Allosaccharopolyspora coralli: one gene and its partner. Each later gene encodes a partner of the first gene's protein in a complex. Links are inferred from orthologs where the notes say so. Each region holds a gene or a part of one and is shown in the gene's direction. Other genes may lie near its edges.

What was found.
Region 2: the proteins of dnaB (region 1) and dnaG are in contact, whole or in part, in a crystal structure (PDB 2R6A), measured with the Geobacillus stearothermophilus proteins. The link is inferred for Allosaccharopolyspora coralli from one-to-one orthologs. Residues at the interface, in WP_033016901.1 of Geobacillus stearothermophilus: Ser13, Glu15, Ala16, Gln18, Glu91, Leu92, Asp94, Ala95, Val96, Pro97, Thr98, Ala99, Ala100, Asn101, Tyr104, Tyr105, Ile108; in WP_049624496.1 of Geobacillus stearothermophilus: Lys456, Leu457, Leu458, Pro459, Ala460, Asn463, Ala464, Leu467, Leu535, Leu536, Ile537, Ala538, Gln544, Glu545, Asp548, Tyr549, His552.

What each region holds. Positions count from the first base shown.
Region 1 is NZ_CP045929.1:4,757,343-4,767,712, reverse strand. The notes cover bases 1-2,835. They hold dnaB (replicative DNA helicase), read left to right. Parts: upstream 1-641; coding sequence 642-2,030; downstream 2,031-2,835. Other genes in these bases: GIY23_RS22265 (OmpA family protein), read right to left, coding at 2,322-2,835; rplI (50S ribosomal protein L9), read left to right, coding at 1-36. Outside these bases: more of GIY23_RS22265, read right to left, coding at 2,836-2,894; GIY23_RS22260 (ABC transporter permease), read right to left, coding at 3,203-4,003; GIY23_RS22255 (ATP-binding cassette domain-containing protein), read right to left, coding at 4,000-4,977; GIY23_RS22250 (acyl-CoA dehydrogenase), read left to right, coding at 5,449-7,287; GIY23_RS22245 (alpha/beta hydrolase family protein), read left to right, coding at 7,466-8,611; GIY23_RS22240 (VanW family protein), read right to left, coding at 8,702-10,370. UniProt on the Escherichia coli protein: The main replicative DNA helicase, it participates in initiation and elongation during chromosome replication. Travels ahead of the DNA replisome, separating dsDNA into templates for DNA synthesis.
Region 2 is NZ_CP045929.1:1,441,440-1,451,872, forward strand. What follows is about bases 3,191-6,088. They hold dnaG (DNA primase), read left to right. Parts: upstream 3,191-3,639; coding sequence 3,640-5,538; downstream 5,539-6,088. Other genes in these bases: GIY23_RS06900 (sigma-70 family RNA polymerase sigma factor), read right to left, coding at 3,191-3,562; GIY23_RS06910 (hypothetical protein), read left to right, coding at 5,535-6,074. Also shown: GIY23_RS06880 (deoxyguanosinetriphosphate triphosphohydrolase), read left to right, coding at 1-234; GIY23_RS06885 (hypothetical protein), read left to right, coding at 394-579; GIY23_RS06890 (serpin family protein), read left to right, coding at 669-1,772; GIY23_RS06895 (carboxymuconolactone decarboxylase family protein), read left to right, coding at 1,866-2,432; more of GIY23_RS06900, read right to left, coding at 2,624-3,190; GIY23_RS06915 (trans-aconitate 2-methyltransferase), read left to right, coding at 6,121-6,885; GIY23_RS06925 (IS256 family transposase), read right to left, coding at 7,323-8,612; GIY23_RS06930 (hypothetical protein), read left to right, coding at 8,867-9,073; GIY23_RS06935 (IS5 family transposase), read left to right, coding at 9,396-10,172. UniProt on the Escherichia coli protein: RNA polymerase that catalyzes the synthesis of short RNA molecules used as primers for DNA polymerase during DNA replication.

The sequences.
Region 1 (10,370 bases):
GTGACCTTCCCGGTCGAGGTCGCGAGCAAGGGCTGAGTGCCGGCACCCGCCGGGGACAGGTCGCCAGGACTTGCCCCGGCGGGTGCGCGCGTCTCGACCGCCGAGAGCACGTGCGGCTGTTCGAGTGACGGCCGTCCGGCGGTCCCGATCACTCGACTGCGCTCGTGTCGATCACCGTTCCCGGGCGCGCGCGGTCGCGAACGACACGCCCGCGTGGGCAGTCGCGTTCGACACGCCGTGCGATCGCATCGAATTCTTTCCACAGCTTGTACACAGGGATTGACCTGCGGGAAACGGCTGATCTTGGTTTCCTGTCCCCAGGTTGTCCCCAGGTCGTCACGCGCACGGGCCACGGTTGTCCCCAGGGTGGTCATGCCTGTCCTCAAGCTGTCCACAAATGTGTCCACAGTTCGGTTTGCCTGCTCCGTACGGGCGATCTAGTTTCGCCGCGCACACACCCGTGTCGCTGTCGGTGATCTTGCACGGGCGGCCCGTGCGCCTCGGCCGTCGGCCGTCGGCGGCGGATTACGGTGGCGGGCACAGATCGAACTCGACAGCAGTGGAACCGACGGAGTCGACCCGACAGCAGCGAGGCGGCGGACGGGCGGAGCAGCCTGGTCCGCAGAAGGTGACAGGTACCGGTGGCGCTGGCCGACGAACGAGGGGCCGAAGCACCCCCCGAGAACGGATTCTCCGGCGGGAGTGCCTTCGAGCGGCAACCGCCGCAGGACGTCGCCGCCGAGCAGTCGGTGCTCGGCGGGATGATGCTGAGCAAGGACGCGATCGCCGACGTCGTCGAGGTACTCAGCCCGCAGGACTTCTACCGGCCCGCACACCAGGCGATCTACGACGTGGTCCTCGACCTGTACGGGCGGGGTGAACCGGCCGATGCGATCACCGTCTCCGCCGAGTTGGAACGCAGGCAGGAACTGCAGCGCGTCGGCGGCGCCCCGTACATGCACACGCTGATCGCGACCGTGCCGACGGCCGCGAACGCCTCCTACTACGCGGAGATCGTCTCGGAGAAGGCGGTGCTGCGCAGGCTGGTCGAGGCGGGCACCCGCATCGTCCAGCTCGGATACCACGGTTCGGACGGCTCGGCGATCGAGGAGGTCGTGGACCGCGCCCAAGCGTCGATCTACGACGTCACCGAGCGCCGCACCAGCGAGGACTTCGCGCCGCTCGACGAGCTGCTGCAGCCGACGATGGACGAGATCGACGCCATCGCGTCCCGTGGCGGGCAGTCGCTCGGCGTCCCCAGCGGCTTCGCCGACCTCGACGCCGTCACGAACGGCCTGCACCCAGGGCAGATGATCATCGTCGCGGCGCGGCCGGGTGTCGGCAAGTCGACGCTGGGTCTGGATTTCGCCCGGTCGGCCTCGGTGAACCACGGCATGGCGAGTGTCATCTTCTCGCTGGAGATGGGCCGTACGGAGATCGTGATGCGGCTGCTGTCCGCGGAAGCGCGCATCCGGCTCGGGGACATGCGCGGCGGGAAGATGACCGACGACGACTGGACGCGCCTGGCTCGCCGGATGAGTGAGATCAGCGAGGCGCCGGTGTTCGTGGACGACTCGCCGAACCTGACGATGATGGAGATCCGCGCGAAGGCCCGCAGGCTCAAGCAGCGCAACGACATCCAGCTCATCGTGGTCGACTACCTGCAGCTGATGACCTCGGGTAAGCGGGTCGAGTCGCGGCAGCAGGAGGTCTCCGAGTTCTCCCGCGCGCTCAAGCTGCTCGCCAAGGAGCTCGAGGTCCCGGTCGTGGCGATCTCACAGCTCAACCGCGGTCCGGAACAGCGAACGGACAAACGCCCCATGCTGGCCGACCTTCGCGAGTCGGGCTCGCTGGAGCAGGATGCCGACATGGTGATCTTGGTTCACCGGCCGGACGCGTTCGAACGTGACGACCCGCGCATGGGTGAGGCGGACCTGATCCTGGCCAAGCATCGTGCCGGACCGACCTCCACGATCACCGTCGCGCACCAGCTGCACTACAGCCGCTTCGTCGACATGGCCCCCGAGTAGACGCGGCTCCGCGCAGAACCGTGACGATGTTGTGCGCCCCGGCATGGGAGTGCCAGTCGTCGGGCCGGGACTTGACGGCGCACGGGTCCGCAGCCAGCGCAGCGAGACGAATATCCCGCTCGGTCCCTCGTTGTCCATGCTCATGAACCTACTCTTGACACCGAGACACCCTCGGTGAGGCGACATGCCACCGAGGGCGCATCTACAGCGGTTGCTCTTGGTGGGGCGCGTCGCGGTACAGGCGAAGCCCTGGACACCGTCGCGGTGCCCAGGGCTTCACGGTGCGTGGAGTCAGAGGATCCTGATCTCGGCGCGGCGTTCCTGGGTCGGGTCGCCCATGGGCTGTGAGGGACCGCCGCCGGTGGCTTGGAGGCGCTCGGCGGGCACTCCGGCCCCCGCCAGCTGGTCCACCACGGTCTGCGCGCGTTCCTGCGCGAGTTGGTTCACGTCCGTGGCGCTGGGCTGCTCGGGCGCGGTGAAACCGGTGACCTCGAACCGCAGTTCACCGGGCGAGTTCGTGATCATCTCCGCCACCTGCGCAACGGTCTGCTCGCCCTGGGGGGTGAGCGTCGCGGTGTCCGGCTCGAAGGTGATCGGGCTCTGCTGCATGAGCTGCGCGAGCTGGCCTTCCATCTCGGCCTTCGCCGCAGCGTCCAGCGAAGCCTGATCGCCACCCTGGCCCTGTTGGCCCTGTCCGGGCTGGCCCTGTCCCGGTTGTCCCTGTCCCTGCTGGCCCTGGCCCTGTTGCTGGCCGGGTTCGCCCTGGCCGGGTTGACCTTCGCCGCCTCCGCCGGTGCAGCCGCCCACCAGAAGTGCTGCCGCGAAGGCGATCGCCGAGCCGACGTACTTGACACTTCGGTCCATGACGACCTCCACAGTTCGTAATGCCGGGTGGTTCGGGCGTCGGCACGGGGCCACGCGCCGAGCTCCGCAGCAGTCGTCCCACGAAGGAGGCAGCTTCGCAGCGCGACAGATCCCCTCGTCATCCGATCGAGCGGAGATGTCATCCATCCGATGACAGGGTGCTGAGGGGCCGCGCGGATGGGGGCTGCGGTCCGGCACAGTGCGTCGACGCGATGGAGGCGCGCTACCTGAGGTCGGCGATCCCGCAGCCAGCCGCGAGATGAGGTTCCGCCACGGCACCGCCCACGCAGATCAATCCGCGCACCCGCTCAGTGGCTGGCGACGCGGCGGTAGCGGTTCACGGCGAGCGGTACGAAGATCGCCAGAATCACCGCGCACGCGAGGATCGAGTACAGAATCGGGTTCTCGGCCTGCCATCCCGTCGGCAGCGGCGTGCCCACCCGGATCGGGTTCCCGAACAGTTCCCTGACCGCGTCCCCGATGACCGTGATCGGGTTCCATTCCGCGAACACGCGCAGCGCGGTCGGCATGTTGTGGGTGGGGACGAAGGCCGACGAGATGAACGTGACCGGGAACAGCCACAGCAGGCCCGCGCTCTGGGCCATCTCGACGCTGGTGGAGATCAGCCCGATGAACGCTCCCACCCACGACATGGTGAACGCGAAGAGCAGCAGCAGGAAGTAGGCCACGATGGCGTCGGTCCAGCTGCCTCGGATGCGCCAGCCGACGAGCAGCCCGCACACCGTCATGATCACGATCGTGAGCACGCTGACCGCCAGGTCCGAGGTCGTCCTGCCGAGCAGGACCGCCAGCCGGGACATCGGCAGCGAGCGGAACCGATCGACGATTCCTTTCTGCAGGTCGTTGGCCAGGCCGATGACGGTGAACGCGCTGTTGAACGCGACGGTCTGGGTGAAGATGCCCGCGATGAGGAACTCGCGGTACGGCCCGCCGCCGAGGCTGCCGCCGAAGACGTAGGCGAACAGCAGCACGAACATGATCGGCTGCACCGTCCCGGACAGCAGCCAGTCCGGGTTGCGCCTGATGTTGATCAGGTTGCGCCACGCGACGACACCGGAGTCGCGAAAGCTGGCGGTGAGGGTGGTCATGCGGGGGATTCCTCTTCGTCGGTGCTCTCGGCGCTCGGACGGCCGGTGAGGCTGAGGAACGCGTCGTCGAGTGTCGGTCGGTGCAGTGCGACGTCGTGCACGGTGACGTGTTCGGCGTCGAGTCGGCGGAGGGCTTCGATGAGGGCTTTCTTGCCGATGTCGACGGAGACCTGGGCGCGGCGCAGTGAGTCCTCGACAGTGGGTTCGCCGGAGCCGACCTCGGCGAGGACGCGGGCGATGACGGCCAGGTCGCGCTCGTCCTCGGCGACGAGTTCGAGCCGTTCGCCGCCGACGCGGGTCTTGAGTTCCTCGGAGGTGCCGCGGGCGATGACCCGCCCGTGGTCGATGACCGCGATGGTGTCGGCGAGCTGGTCGGCCTCCTCGAGGTACTGGGTGGTCAGCAGCACGGTGGTGCCGTCGGAGACGAGTTCGCCGATCACCGACCAGGTGTCGAGGCGTCCGCGGGGGTCGAGGCCGGTGGTGGGCTCGTCGAGGACCACGACCGGCGGTGCGGCGACGAGTGCGCCCGCGAGGTCGAGGCGCCTGCGCATACCGCCGGAGTAGGTCTTGGCCGTGCGGTCGGCGGCGTCGGTGAGGTTGAACCGGTCGAGCAGCTGTCTCGCGCGGGCGGTGGAGTCGGTGCGGCTCATGCCGTACAGACGGCCGACCATGTAGAGGTTCTCGCGGCCGGTGAGGTTCTCGTCGACGGCGGCGTACTGGCCGGAGAGCCCGATGTTGCGGCGGACGGCGTCGGGTTCGGTGCGGACGTCGTGGCCTGCGACGACGGCGCTTCCGGAGTCGGCGGTGAGCAGCGTGGTGAGGATCCGCACGGTGGTGGTCTTGCCCGCGCCGTTCGGCCCGAGGAGCCCGAGGACGTGACCTGCGGTGATCTCCAGGTCGACACCGTCGAGTGCTCGGGTGCTGCCGTAGTTCTTCACGAGTGCTTCGGTGCGCACGGTCGTCGCCGACGCCATCGAGTCCCCCGGCCTGTCGTAGTCGTTGCCCCAGCCCTCGCCACTGTAGGCCGCCGTACCGACAACGTCGCCGGGTTTTCGTCCCCGGCTCGTGGTCGCGGTGTTCACGCCGCTCAGAGGGCATTGTGGAACTGGGTTGGGTGGTCCGGTGGCGCCCGCCAGTTCGTGCCTCGCGGCGTTGGGGTCCTCTTGAGTACCCGGTTGTACGCGGCGAGAACCCCTGCCTTGCGACGCACGAACTGGGACGCCGGAGCCCCTCACCCTGCTGCGGCTGGTCACTTGCGAGGCGTGCCCTACGGGCACAAAAGCCAGTTCCCAAATGCACGCTCACGCGCCCGGCGAGTTCGCTACGCCACTCGGACTTGGCACGGTTACCGTCAAGTAATATGGTGTTGTTACCGACGAGTAAGGGCAACGGTGTCCGAGGAGCAGGGCCCGGCCCCGAACAGCAGCGCCAAGGGAGCCACGCGCATGGGCCACTACAAGAGCAACATCCGTGACCTGGAGTTCAACCTCTTCGAGGTCTTCGGTGTGCAGGAGCGACTCGGAACCGGCATCTTCGAGCAGGCCGACGAGGACACCGCCCGCGGCATCCTCGCCGAGCTCAACACCCTCGCCACCGGACCGCTCGCGGACTCCTTCGAGGAAGGCGACCGCACCCCGGCCTCCTTCGACCCGAAGACGCACTCGGTCACGCTGCCCGAGTCCTTCAAGAAGTCGTACAACACGATCATGGACGCCGGGTGGGGCCGGTTGAGCCTGCCCGAGGAGCTGGGCGGCTTCGGCATCCCCTCGACCCTGGTGTGGGCCGCCGCGGAGCTGATCCTCGGTGCGAACCCGGCGGTCTACATGTACATGGCGGGCCCCAACTTCGCGACGATCCTCTGGAACAACGGCACCGAGGAGCAGAAGCGCTGGGCCGAGCACATGATCGAGCGCGGCTGGGGCGCCACCATGGTGCTGACCGAGCCGGACGCGGGCTCCGACGTCGGCGCGGGCCGCACCAAGGCCGTGCAGCAGGCCGACGGCTCCTGGCACCTCGACGGCGTGAAGCGGTTCATCACCTCCGCCGACCAGGACATGACCGAGAACATCATGCACCTGGTGCTGGCGCGTCCCGAGGGCGAAGGCATCGAGAGCAAGCCCGGCACGAAGGGCCTGTCGCTGTTCCTCGTGCCCAAGTTCCACTTCGACTCCGAGAACGGCGCCCCCGGCGAGCGCAACGGCGCCTATGTCACCAACGTCGAGCACAAGATGGGCCTGAACGCCTCGGCGACCTGTGAGCTGACCTTCGGGCAGCACGACGTCCCGGCCAAGGGTTGGCTGCTCGGCGACGTCCACGACGGCATCGCCCAGATGTTCCAGGTCATCGAGTACGCGCGGATGATGGTCGGCACGAAGGCCATCGCCACCCTCTCGACCGGCTACCTCAACGCGCTCGAGTACGCCAAGGAGCGGGTGCAGAGCGCGGACCTGACCAGGACCGCCGACAAGACCGCGCCGCGCGTGACGATCACGAACCACCCGGACGTGCGCCGCATCCTCATGCTGCAGAAGGCCTACGCCGAGGGCCTGCGCGCGGTCTACCTCTACACCGCGACGTACCAGGACCAGATCGCGCAGGGCAAGGCCGCCGGCGAGGACGTGTCGCTGCCGGAGGCGGTCAACGACCTGCTGCTGCCGATCGTCAAGGGTGTGGGCTCCGAGCGCGCCTACGAGATGCTCACGCACTCGCTGCAGACACTCGGCGGGTCCGGCTACCTGCAGGACTACCCGATCGAGCAGTACATCCGGGACGCCAAGATCGACAGCCTGTACGAGGGCACCACCGCGATCCAGGGCCAGGACTTCTTCTTCCGCAAGATCGTCCGCAACAACGGCCAGGCCCTCGGGCACGTCGCCGCGGAGATCCAGAACTCGTTGGAGTCCGGCGACGACCGGCTGAAGGAGGAGCGCGCGCTGCTGGCGACCGCGCTGGAGGACACCCAGGCGATGCTGGGCGCGGTGTTCGGCCACCTGACCTCCGCGCAGGAAGAGCTGACCAACGTCTACAAGGTCGGCCAGCACGCCGTGACGCTGCTGCTCAGCGTCGGGGACCTGGTCATCGGCTGGCTGCTGCTGCGGCAGGCCGAGGTCGCGCTGCAGCAGCTGGACGCGGGTGCCTCGGCGAAGGACCAGCCGTTCTACCAGGGCAAGCTCGCGGCCACGCGGTTCTTCACGAAGAACGTGCTGCCCGAGCTCACGGCCCGTCGCGGCATCGTCGAAGCGGCCGACAACTCGCTGATGGAGCTGGACGAGTCGGTCTTCTGATCGGCGACCCCGCACGAAGACGCCTCCGGATCTCCGGGGGCGTCTTCGCGTGTCGTGGTCCCTGACCATGGTCATGGTGGGCTCTCGGGGTTCGTTCCGGGGAGGTACCTGACTCAGGCGGGCCTGTGTCGGGCACAGACTCGGAGACGACACTGATCGACTACTCCGGGAGACACCGATGATGACATCCACGCGCCTCGTGGGTGCCGTGGCGGGTGCGTTGCTGCTCGCCGTTCAACCGCTCGCCGCGATTGCCGCGCCGCCCGAGTCGCTCGCCCTGCCGGAGCCGACCGGTGACCACGAGGTCGGTGTCCGCACCCTGCACCTCGTCGACGAGTCCGGGCAGGACCCGTGGGTGTCGTCGGCGCGGCGCGAGCTGATGGTCGACCTGTGGTATCCGGCGGCAGGCGAACCGGACGGGGACACCAAGCAGTACATGACTCCCGAGGAATCGCGCCTGTTCCTGGAACTGCAGGGCGAACAGGCGCCGTTGCCGGAAGACCTGCCGAAGGACGTGCTCAGCACCGTACGGACGAACGCGCACCCCGACGCCCAAGCACTGCCGAGTGGTCAGGGGCTTCCGCTGGTGGTGCTCTCGCCGGGCTTCTCCCATCCGCGTGCTGCGTTGTCGGGTATGGCCGAGGCGCTCGCGAGTCACGGCTACGCGGTCGCGCTGATCGGCCACAACTACGAGTCGGCGGGTACGGAGTTCCCGGATGGGCGAGTCACCGAGTGCGTCGCGTGCGACGACATGGCCAACGTCCCGCGGGTGCCCGGTGTGCGTGCGCGGGACACGTCGTTCGTGCTGGACCGTCTCGCGGAGCACGAGGCCGCGTTGATCGACGAGGAGCGGGTGGCGATGGTCGGCCACTCCATCGGAGGGGCCGCCGCATCCGAGGCGATGTCGCGCGACGAGCGGATCGATGCGGGTGTGAACCTCGACGGCACGGTCTACGACCCGCTCGAGGCGCCGCTCGACCGCCCGTTCCTGCTGCTCGGCTCCGGTGCGCACGCCCCGCACGGGATCGACCCGACCTGGGACGAGACGTGGGAGCAGCTCACCGGCTGGAAGCGCTGGACGACGCTCAACGGTGCCGGGCACAGCACCATGACCGACCTGACCATGCTCCGCGACCAGGCCGAGCTGCCCCGTCCGAACCCACTCCCGGGCGCGCGTGGTGCCGAGCTCGGCAACGAGGTCGTGACCGCGTTCGTCGGGACTCACCTGCGCGGCGAGGATCACCCACTGCTGGAGAAGGAGACGCCGGAACGCCCGGAGCTCCTGTTCTGGCACGTGGACCGCCCCGAACTGCCGGGCCGCTGAGACCCGGGAGTCCCCTCCACGCCGCCGCAACTGGGGGTCGGCGGCGTGGACGGGGATGTGCCGTGGCGGCCCGCCACCGGTGTCGGTGGCTCAGCCGGGCGGCGGTGGTGCGCCGGCCGGCGGAGGCGGCGGGCAGTCGACGATCGGGTGCGGGTCGTACACCGTCTTCGTCGGAGACTCCCGGTTCACGTTGCCGGTGTTCACGTTCTTGATGGTGCGCGTGTCGGTCACCGTGAACCCGGGCTCGCCGGTACTCGGGCTGCACGGCTCACCCGGCGGTACGACGGTGCGTTCCGGGGGTGTCGGGTTGGTGCGCGGCCCGGTCTCCGAGCTGACGTCGTAGGTCTTCGTGCTCCAGAACTTCACGGTGATCGACGACGGCGTCCACTCCGTGGTGATCATGACGCCGTTCTCCGAGGTGTTCTTGAACTTGACGTCGATGATGCTCTTGCCGCTGGGGCTCTGGAACACCGTCGCTTCCCGGCCCTCGGGGTAGCGGTCGATGTAGTAGCTGTGCTCCTTGTGCTCGACGTCCTGCATGCCCGCGAAGTACGAGGCGTTGTACAGCGTCGTCGCGAACTGCGAGATACCGCCGCCGACGGCCTTCTGCGGACGTCCGTCCTGGATGATCCCGGACTCGACGTAGCCCTGGGCCGTGCCGCGCGGCCCGGTGTGGCCGTTGAGGCTGAACGTCTCGCCGGGCTTGATGATCGCGCCGTTGACCTGCTCGGCGGTGCGGCGGATGTTGACGCCCGAGGCCTGTTCGAAACCACCGGTCTGGAACTCGCTGACGACTTCCTTGATGCCGAGGCCGTTGGCCTGCTCGGTGGTGAACTGCGCGGGCTCGTCGCGGTACTGCGCCTGCACCGAGCGGTCGCCGGGCTGCTTGTAGACGTCGAGCAACGAGTCCAGGCTCTTGTCCCATTCGATGCCGCGCCCGTTGACCGAGGGCACGACGGTCGGCGCCCCGCCCTGCACGGTGATCTCGGCGTTCTTGCCCGGCCGGATCGTGTCCCGCAACTGGGGTTCGACGGCCTCGACGACCGATTCGTTGTCGACGCTTGCCTTCAGACCACCGTTGCCGTCCGGCTCGAACCGTAGCGACGCGGCGATGTCCTCCGGCTGCAGCGTCGCGTCGGTGCCTTCGCCGCGGACCGTGACCGGCGCGGACACGGCGGGCTCGGCGACCTCGGCGACCGCCCTGGCCACACCCTCCTGCGTGGTCGAGACCGGCTGCTCGGAGAACGGCACGTCCACCGGGTCGCCGCCGCCCCAGTCGGCGATCACGGCGTCGGTCGCGGCCGCGACGTCGACGGTCCGGCCGTTGGAGGGGTTGACCGCGATCGGGGTGGCGCCCTCGAAGCGGACGGTGCCTTCCCTCGGTTCCCGGTTCAGCTCGTCGGTGGCCTGTTCCAGCGCGGCCGTCACCTGGCTGCGGTCGCCGTTGGTGACCGGAGCGACCTGGGTGGTGGTGAAGAACGAGCTCACCCGGGTGATCGGGTTCCACGGCTGCGAGCCGACGTGGTCCAGCGTCGCCTGCCAGTCCATCGTGAGTCCGGCCGGTTCGGGGTCGATCGTGGTCTGCGCGTCCCCGGCGCGGAGCACGACCGGCTCGCCGAGCTCCGGGCCGATCTCCTTGCGCAACGTCGACTCGGCGGCGGCGTGGTCCATGCCACCGATCGCGACGTCGGCGACCATGGTGCCGCGCGGCACGGTGCCGCTGCTCAGCGCCATGTCGAGCACGTAGGCCAGCACCAGC
Region 2 (10,433 bases), 3.3 Mb from region 1 along the record:
CTCAGCGACCCGGAGCGGTTGCGGATGCAGGAGCGACAGCGGGTGCTCGTGGCGGAGCTGGTCGAGGCGGTCCTTGACGGTGCTCCCGAGTCGCTGGATCCGGTGTTCCTGCTCGCGTGGGGGCGCGGGGGATCCGACGCGGAGCGATTGCGCGTCGTGGTGGATCAGATCGCATCGCTGACCGACGCACAGGCCGTCGCTTGGCACCGACACAAAGTAACCATGCGTACCTGAACCGAGTGAGTGTGACCTGTTCGGGGGTCAAAATCACCAGTGGATCAGGCACAATGTTTACTCAGAGTGCAGCCCGGGCTGGAACCCCGACCGGCGCGGGCCCACTCCGCGACAAGCGGCCGAACCCCCGACGACCCCGTGCCGCGTTGGAGACCCCCGATGCCGAACAGGCACTACATCCAGAAACTCGTCGCCAGTGGCGAGCCCTACGTGAACACCGACAACCTCGCGGACTGGGTGAACGACCTGCGCTGGCGCGACCCCGAAGCGCAGCGCGCCGCCGAGTACATCGCCCAGGAGCTGCGGCTCATGGGTCTTTCGGACGTCGAGGAATCGCTGCGCTGATCGTCTTCGCGCCACCGGGCTGGCAGACTCGGTACCGGGCCTGGATCCTCCGGGCGACCGAGAGCGAGAACTCCACCGGGAGCGCGACCGTGAGCGAACACCTGCACTTCAGCCTGTCCCTGCATCACGCTCTGGCGCCTGCGGGCGACCGTGGCTTCTGCTGGTCGCCGTACTCCGTGGCGAGCGCGCTCGGTCTCGCGGCGGCCGCTGCCGGTGGTGACACCCGGCGTGAGCTCGCCGCCGCACTGCGACTCCGCGAGGACGACGACCTCGCGGGCCTGCTCGAGACCCTCGACGGCGCCGCGAGGCTCGGTCACTCCGAGCGGGACGACGGGCCCGAGCTGGCAGTGGCGAACACCCTGTGGACGCACGAGGACCTGCCTGTCGAGGAGTCGTACCTGAAGACGCTCGCCGACTGGCCGGGCAACGTCGTGCGGCACGCACCGTTCCGAGCCGACCCGGACCGCGCTCGCCGGACGATCAACGCCGACGTCGCCGAGACGACTCGCCACCTGATCCCGGAGCTGCTGCCCGAGGGCACCGTCGATGCCGAGACGGTGGCGGCCCTGGTCAACGCCCTGTACCTCAAGGTCTCGTGGGCCGAGGCGTTCACCGAGGACAACACCGGTCCGCAACCGTTCGACTCCCCGAGCGGCCGTCGTGAGGTGCCGACGATGCGCGCCGAGCGGCGCAGCGGCTACGCGCACCAGGACGGTTGGCAGATCGCGACGGTGCCGGCCGCCGGCGGTGTCGAGGCCGTCGTCCTGCTGCCCGACGACGACCTGACCACCGCCGAACCGCAGCTCACGCCGCGGCGACTCGAACAGCTCCTCGCGGCACGGTCGCCGCGCAAGCTGGACCTGTGGCTGCCGAAGTTCGAGGCGACGGGCGAAGCCGAACTCGAACGGTCGCTGAGCACCCTGGGTGTCGAGCGGATGTTCACCCCGGCCGCGGACTTCACCCCGTTGACCAGTGAGCCGTTGAAGGTGTCGTCGGTGATGCACCAGTCGGTGCTGCGCATCGACGAAGCCGGTCTCGAGGGTGCCGCGGCCACCGCGGTGATGATGCGGCTGACCTCGGTCGACACGACCGAGCCGCGCACGGTCCGGATCGACCGGCCGTTCCTGTTCCTGGTGCGCCACCGCGACACCGGGGCGCTGTACTTCGTGGCGCGGGTCGTCGACCCGAGCTGAAGTCCGCTCGTGCCGCTGTCACATTCGGCCGGGCCGGCCCGTCAGGTGTTCGAGAGCCCGCAACCGGCGGGCCGCGGACGACGGAGCGCACTCATGCCACGCATTCCTGAGTTGACCACCCGGCAGGCAGGGTGGTTCACCCGACTCTTCTACAAGGCGATCAAACGCCAGTACGGAGCCGTCCTCGAACCGGCCGGCGTGACCGCACACCACACGGGGCTGCTGCTCGGGATGTCGGTCTCGGAGGCGGCTGTCCACGTCGCGGCTCGCGCACTGCCGGCCAGCGTTCGGGAGCTCGCCGTCTACCGGGTGTCGACGAGGATCGGCTGTTCGTGGTGTGTCGACTTCGGCACGATGTTGCAGCGCAACCAGGGTCTCGACATCGAACGACTACGGCACATCGACGACTACGAGACCTCGCCGTCCTTCTCCGAGCTGGACCGTCTCGTGATCGCCTATGCCGACGCGATGACCGAACAGCCGATGCGGGTCACCGACGAGCAGGTGGCCGAACTCGACAGACGGCTCGGGCACAAGGCGATGGTGGAGCTGACGTACATGATCGGGCTGGAGAACTCACGGACACGCTTCAACCACGCCCTCGGCATCACCGACCAGGGCTTCACCTCCGGCGAGGCCTGCCGCGTCCCGACGCCCTGACCGCCAACGAGGTGAACGGCACTTTCGCCCCACCAGACGAGGCGAAAGTGCCGTTCGCGCCAGTGGCCTTGTGAGGTGAACGGCACTTTCGCCCCACGTGACGAGGCGAGGGTGCCGTTCGCGCCAGTGGCCTTGTGAGGTGAACGGCACTTTCGCCTCACGTGACGAGGCGAGGGTGCCGTTCACCTCGATCAGAGGGTGACGTGGGTGAGCTTGTCGGGATTGACGACGTCGAAGATCTCGGTGATCCGGCCCTCCCGGACCGATGCGGTGAACACGCGAGGATGGATCTTGCCGCTGCGGTCGAGGTCGGAGGATGGTGCGGGCAGCACGAAGCCGACATCGCCGTTGACCAACGCCGGTCGCGCCGCGTCGAGCGTCCTCTCGGTGCCGTACATGTCGATGATGCCCAGGATGAACCGACCGACCTTGTCCACGCCGACGATGGGACGCCGAGCCGTCCGCGCCTTGCCGCCGCTGTCACCGTAGAGCGTCACCTCGGGATGCAGAATCTCGGTGAGGGAGCCGAGATCGCCGGATCCGATCGCGGCGAGGAACTCCTCCAGCAGGCGCTGCTGCTCCGGCAACTCCGTCCTGGCCGGTGGCTCGTCGCCGATCCGCTTGCGCCCGCGCGAGGCGTGCTGGCGGGCGGCGGCGACCGTGACGCCGAGGACGTCGGCGATCTCGTCGAACGGCACGTCGAAGCCGTCGTGCAGGACGAACGCGAGCCGTTGGTCCGGAGTGAGTTCGTGCAACACTCGCACGGCGGCCATCCGCACGTCGTCGCGCTGAACGACCTCGTCGAGCGGGTCCGGGGTCCCGTCGGCGGGGGTGACGAGCGGCTCTGGCAACCACGGCCCGACGTACTGTTCGCGCCGATGCGCAGCGGAGCGCATCCGGTCGAGGCAGATCCGGCCGACGACGGTGGTCAGCCACGCCGCGAGGTCGCGGATCCTGCCACGGGCGTCGGCGTCGAGTGCGGCCAGTCGCAGCCACGCTTCCTGGACGGCGTCCTCCGCGTCCTGGAGGCGTCCGGTCAGCCGGTAGGCGATACCGATGAGGTGTCCGCGATGGGAGTCGAAGTCGGCGGCGAGCGCGTCGTCACTGGACACGAACCGGTCACTGGACACGAACCGATTGTGCACCATCGTCGTAGTCCGGGTACGGGTTCGTTCGGGTGCCTGGCGCGACGCCTAGACTGTGCGCCGTGGCAGGGCTGATCCGGGAAAGCGACATCGCGCAGGTGCGGGAACGCAACCGGATCGACGATGTCGTCGGCGAGTACGTGGCGTTGCGCCGCGCGGGTGGCGGCGCGTTGAAGGGTCTGTGCCCGTTCCACGACGAGAAGACACCGTCGTTCAACGTGCGTCCCAGCCACGGCACGTTCCATTGCTTCGGGTGCGGCGAGGGCGGCGACGTCATCGCGTTCCTGATGAAGACCGAACACCTGGGCTTCGTGGAGTCCGTGGAACGACTCGCGGACCGGGTCGGCGTCCAGCTGCAGTACGAGGGCGGCACGCCCAGCCCGAAGCGGGATCGCGGCTCCCGTGCCCGGATGGTGGAGGCGCATCGGGTCGCCGCCGAGTTCTATCAGGAGCAGCTGCGGTCTCCGGAGGCGTTGCAGGCCCGCGAGTTCTTGGCCTCGCGCGGTTTCGGCGAGGACGCGGCCGTGTCCTTCGGGTGCGGTTTCGCGCCCGCGGGCTGGGACACCCTCACGACCATCTTGGTGCGCAAGGGTTTCGAGCTCGACGAGTTGATCAAGTGCGGCTTGTCGAAGGAGGGCCGCCGAGGTCCGATCGACCGTTTCCACCGGCGGCTGTTGTGGCCGTTGAAGGACCTCGCCGGCGACGTGATCGGTTTCGGTGCGCGCCGGGTCTTCGACGACGATCCGATCGAGGCCAAGTACGTCAACACTTCGGCGACGCCGCTGTTCAACAAGTCGCAGGTCCTGTTCGGCATCGACCGGGCGAAGAAGGAGATCGCGAAGCGTCGGCAAGCGGTGGTGGTCGAGGGCTACACCGACGTGATGGCGATGCACCTCGCGGGAGTGCCGACGGCGATCGCCTCGTGCGGAACCGCGTTCGGCGACGACCACATCGCGGTGTTGCGCCGGCTGATGATGGACGACGACGCCTTCCGCGGCGAGGTCATCTTCACCTTCGACGGTGACGAGGCCGGGCAGAAGGCGGCACTCAAGGCGTTCGACGGCGAGCAGCAGTTCGCGACCCAGACCTACGTCGCGATCACGCCGGACGGCCTCGACCCGTGCGAGCTGCGCCAGGAGAAGGGCGACTCGGCGGTGCGGGACCTGGTGGCACGGCGGCGCCCGCTGTTCGAGTTCGCGATGCGCAGCCTGCTCAAGGACTACGACCTCGACTCGGTCGACGGCCGGGTGGCGGCGCTGCAGCGCACGGTGCCGCTGGTGGCGCAGATCAAGGATCCGGCGAAACGTGACGGCTACGCGGCGAAACTGGCCTGGTGGGCGGGCTGGAACGACGAGAACCAGGTGGTTCGCCGGGTGCGCGAGTCGGCGGGAGCGGGGACGCCGTCGAAGCGACGCAGGCAGTCGCGCACCTCCCCGAATCAGGAATCGCTCGGGGTCGAGGTCGAGTTGCCTGCGCGTCCGCCCCGGCACGATCCGCGCTGGTCTCAGCGGGAGGTCCTCAAGGCGGCATTGCAAGCGCCCGCCCTGGCAGGCCCGCTGTACGACTCGCTACCGGAGGAGGCGTTCACCGAGCCTGCGTACGTCGGCGTGCACCGGTCGATACTGGCGGCAGGCGGGACGACTTCGGGTCTGGCGGGTTCGAACCTGCTCGAGGCGGTCTCGCGAAGCTGCGAGGACCAGGTGGGGCGCAGCCTCGTGACTCAGTTGGCCGTGGAGACGCTGGACACGAAGTACGAGGAGGATCACCGCTACGTAAGCGGGATCATAGCGCGGTTGCAGGAGAACCTGGTCGCGCGGCAGATCGCCGACATCAAGTCCCGGGTGCAGCGCTTGTCGCCGTTGGAGGACGCGGACGAGTACCACGCGTTGTTCGGTGACCTGGTGGCCCTGGAGCAGTACCGCAAGGCGTTGACCGAGCAGGCGATGGCGGGTCTGGAATGAACCTCGTGCGGCGTGTGGTGGCACGGTTGACCGGGATGGCCGCGCTGCCCGGGGATTTCACCGGCGCTCTCGACGACCAGGAGCTCGTGTTGGCGGCGGGCGAGTCGGACGCGGGCTCGCTGGTCGCCACGAACCACGGCCTGTGGCTTCCGGAGTCCGGTGGGCACCGCCGGGTGGGCTGGCATCTGGTGAGCAAGGCGACCTGGAACGCGGGGTCGTTCGTGGTGATCGAGGCGGACGAGGTCGACGAGGCGGAGGGTGCGGTGTTGCTGGCCGACCGCGCGGCGCGGCGGTTCTCGCTGAGCTCCCCGGGGAAGTTCCCGCAGAGCGTGCAGGAACGGGTGACGTCCTCGATCAAGTCCTCGCATCACCGCGAACTCGCGGGAGGGGGCGCGTGGTTCGTGCAGCGCAAGGTCCCCGGCCGCGACGGAATCGTGCTTCAGGTGCGCGCCGATCCGGGGACTGACCGCGAGGCGTTGCGCGCCTTCGCCGCCTCGATCGCGAGCCAGCTTCGCCGAGCGAAGCGCCCGGACTGATCGCGCTGATACAGTACGGCCGTACTGTTTTTGAGGAGGCGGTCTCGTGTGGGATGCGGAACGGTATCTGGCGTTCAGTGACCATCGGAGCCGACCGGCGCAAGACCTGCTGGCACGAGTGGGCGCGAGCGAGGTCCGGCGTGCGGTGGATCTGGGGTGCGGCGCCGGAAACCTGACCGAACTGCTGTCGCGGCGGTGGCCGCGGGCGACGATCGAGGCGAGCGACTCGTCGGAGGAGATGGTCGCCGCGGCCCGCGAGCGCGGGGTGGACGCGCGAGTCCAGGACGTGCGCGACTGGATGCCGCAACCGGACACCGACGTCGTGCTCTGCAACGCGGTCCTGCAGTGGGTGCCCGACCACGTGGAGCTGCTGCGGAAGTGGATGCGCAGCCTGCCCGCCGGGGCATGGTTCGCGTTGCAGGTGCCGGACAACTTCGACGCTCCGTCGCACACTCTCGCCTACGAGCTGGCCACGGAATCCCCGTGGCCGGAGCAGGTCGCGGCCGCGTTGCGCGAGTGCTCACCGGTCGCGTCCGTCGACGAGTACGCCGACGCCCTGCTCGACGAGGGTTGCGAGGTGGACGCGTGGCGCACGACGTATCTCCATCTGCTCGACGGGCCGGATCCGGTCCTGAACTGGATGAGCGGCACGGCACTGCGGCCGGTACGGGCCGTCTTCTCCGACGTCGAGTGGGACCGTTTTCAGGCCACCCTCGCCCCGAGGCTGCGCTCGGCGTACCCGGCCCGACCGGACGGCCGGACGTGGTTCCCGTTCGCCCGCACGTTCGTCCTCGCTCGGCGTCCGGACTGAGTCACGGCTGTGACCTGCGACTCCTTACAGGCGCAGGGGGCATGTGAACCGGATGGCGAGCATGCGCTACAGTGGTCACTGTCGGAGCGAGCACAGTCCGATGACAACATTCCTCCGTAGCTCAATGGCAGAGCATTCGGCTGTTAACCGAAGGGTTACTGGTTCGAGTCCAGTCGGAGGAGCCAACGGAGCGGGTTCAGAATCTGGAACTCGCTCCGTATTCGATTTTAGTACTTTCGCTTTTCTGGGGATTCTCGCGCCGGGTAGCCGGTCCGAGTGAAGAAGATGTCGGTTCGGTTCGAGTGCCGTAACGATCCTGCTGCGATCGCCGATGCAGCTCGTGCGTCTCGAACCGTCCGGCGCGACTGTCTTCGCACGTCAGCGGCCCATCCGGGAGCTGAGTGGAGCAATTGTCAATACCTGTGGATGAAGTTTGTTTAGGCTGCTGAGGGTGGGGCGTGGTCGTCGGGGCGTTCGATGAGTTGGCCGGCTGTGAAGCGGGCGCCGGCGCGGACGAGGGCCACGAGGTGGGGTGCGTTGATCGCGCGCCAGCGGGTTTGGGCGGATTCGATGAGCTTGAATGCCATGGCCAGCCCGGCAGCCCGCGAGCCGGGTCCCTTGGTGACCTTCGTTCGATGCCGCACGGTCGCGAAGGTCGACTCGATCGGGTTGGTGGTGCGCAGGTGTTGCCAGTGTTCGGCCGGGTAGTCGAAGAACGCGAGTAGCTCGTCGAGGTCGTCGGTGAGCTTGGCGACGGCCTTGGGAAACTTCGCGCCGTAGGTGGTCTCGAAGGCGGTCACGGCCTCACGCGCGTGGTGTTTGTCCTCGGCGTTCCAGATCTCGGCCAGGGCCTTTTTCGCGCCGGGTTGGGCGGATTTCGGCAGGGCGGCCAGCACGTTGCCGGTCTTGTGGAACCAGCACCGCTGCTCGGCCGTGGTCGGGAAGACCTCGCGCAGTGCGCCCCAGAACCCGAGGGCCCCGTCGCCGATGGCCAGGGTCGGGGCGCGCATGCCGCGGCGGGCGCAATCGCGCAGCACATCGGCCCAGGACTCGGTGGACTCGCGGTAGCCATCGGCCAGCGTGATGAGTTCCTTGCGGCCGTCGGCGCGGACACCGATGAGCACCAGCAGGCAGAGTTTGTGCTCGTCGAGGCGGATGTTGACGTGAATGCCGTCGGCCCACACATACACGTAGTCCACTGCGGACAGATCGCGTGCGGCGAAGGCTCGTTGTTCGGCCTTCCACTGCTCGGTGAGCTTCGTGATCACCGTCGACGACAGGCCCTTGGTCGAGCCGAGGAACTGTCCCAGCGCGGGCACGAAATCCCCGGACGAGAGGCCGTGCAGGTACAGCAGCGGCAACACCTCGGTGATCTTGGGTGACTTGCGGGCCCACGGCGGCAGGATCGCCGAGGAGAACCGCTTGCGCTCGCCAGTGTCGGGGTCGATGCGCTTGTCATTGACCCGCGGGGCGGTGACCTCGACAGCACCGGAGCTGGTCAGCACCTCACGCGGTTGGTGCGAGCCGTTGCGCACCACCAGCCGGTGACCGTGCTCGTCACGCTCTCCGGAGTGCTGGGAGATATAGGCATCCACCTCGGCCTGCAGAGCCTCAGCCAACATCCGCCGAGCACCCTCACGAGCAATCTCATCCAGCAACGACGAGGGCGACGAGCCCTGTGTCGAGCCATCATTACCAGAAGTGGGATCAGGGACTACGCTAAGCATGGGTCGTACCTTCCCGACCAGCGCTGCAACGCCGGTCATGCTTGAGAACCTTCACTCGATCACTGGGAAGGTACGCCCCCTCCCAGCCGATCCACAGGTCCCAAGCATTGCTCAGCTGAGTGAGGCTTTCCGTCCCGGTCGTCCCGCCGAACGGACCGCACCTCGTGTGTGAAGAATGAAGGGACCGTCACCGCGAGTTCCCCGCGAGCGGTGGTGTCGATTGTCGGGGTAGAGAGATCAGGGGAGTGAGGACAATGTCTGCACCGGGTATTGGCAAGGAAACGCACGTCGCGCTGCCGGATTGGTCGACCGTCGAACGGCTGCCGAAGCCGCTCAAAGCACTGGTGTATCTCGTCCTGCTCTCGCTCCTGACGACAGCCGCCATCGGTGCGCTGCTCCTGACGGTGGCGATCATCGGCTTGTTGACGGGCTCGTTCCCGGTGGGCGCCCTCCTCTTCTGACAGCTGTGGTCTCCTGACTGCAACCCGTGAGGGCTTTGCTCGGGTTCTGCGGCTACGGGGCGGCGCTCTCCGGAGTGTCGCCCCGTAGCCGTTCGTGCGTGTGTAAGAGCCTGTTCCTGAACTGATCTTGGGCTGATGGGGCGCTGCGGGGAAGGAGAGGGACTCCTGGTAGATCGAGTGGTGTCTAATCAGTCGCTCTACCGAGGAGTCCCGGGTGCCATCGTGCCTGAGCCTGTCGATACCTGGCGTGCGGGGTCGTGAGTGTTGCCTGTTGGCTACCACGCACCGTCCTTCGTGTAGGTCGCAGCGCTACCCGTCGGATATGACCGATGCTCAGTGGGCTGTGATCGAGCCGTTACTGCCGACGCCGGGGTGGCTGGCCGGTCGGGGTGGCCGCCGGGCCAAGCACTGCCGCCGCGAGATCGTCGACGCGATTCTGTACGTGGTCGACAACGGGATCAAATGGCGCGCCCTGCCAGCGGATTTCCCGCCGTGGTCCACTGTGTACAACCACTTCGCCGACTGGGAACGGCAGGAAGCCACCCAGGACCTGCTTGACGCTCTGCGAGACCGAGCACGGCTGACCGAAGGTCGTCACGCCGCTCCGAGCGCGGGCATCATCGACTCGGCCTCGGTCAAAGCCGCCGAGACCGTCGGTGCCGGTACCCGCGGGTTCGACGCGGGAAAGAAGATCAACGGCCGTAAACGCCACATCGCTGTGGATACCGCTGGCCTGCTGATCTGCGTGCTGGTCACCGGCGCCGGCGTCCAAGACCGCGTCGCCGCCCGGCACCTCCTCACACGGCTGCGTTACCTCTGCCCGAGCGTGCGGCACCTGTGGGCCGACTCCGGCTACACCGGCACCCTGATCGACTGGGCCAGAACCCTGTTCGGGATCAGCATCGACATCGTCGCCAAACTCGCAGGCCAAGTCGGCTTCGTCGTCCTACACCGCAGATGGGTCGTCGAACGCAGCCTCGCCTGGATCAACCAGCACCGCCGCTGCGTACGCGACTACGAACGCCTACCCCAACACCACGAAGCCATCGTCCGCTGGGCCATGATCCACACCACCAGCAAACGCCTCACCCAAGATTAGGAACAGGCTCTAAGAGGTCACCTGGGAACTGGGGCGGTGATCCGGACTGTGGCTCGCGCGGACTGCGGTTCGAGCGGTTGTGCGCCGTCGCTTGGTGCTTCGCCGTGCTGCGACGTGAGGAACGTCTCCAGCGGATATGCGAATCGAAGGTGCAGAAGAGACCGGCGGTGCCTGCTCTCCCGAATCGGGATCGACTCACTGCTTCGGCCGGGTCGCGAAAGCGTTTTCGGACGTCGCGCCGCTACCCTGGGCGACGGGAAC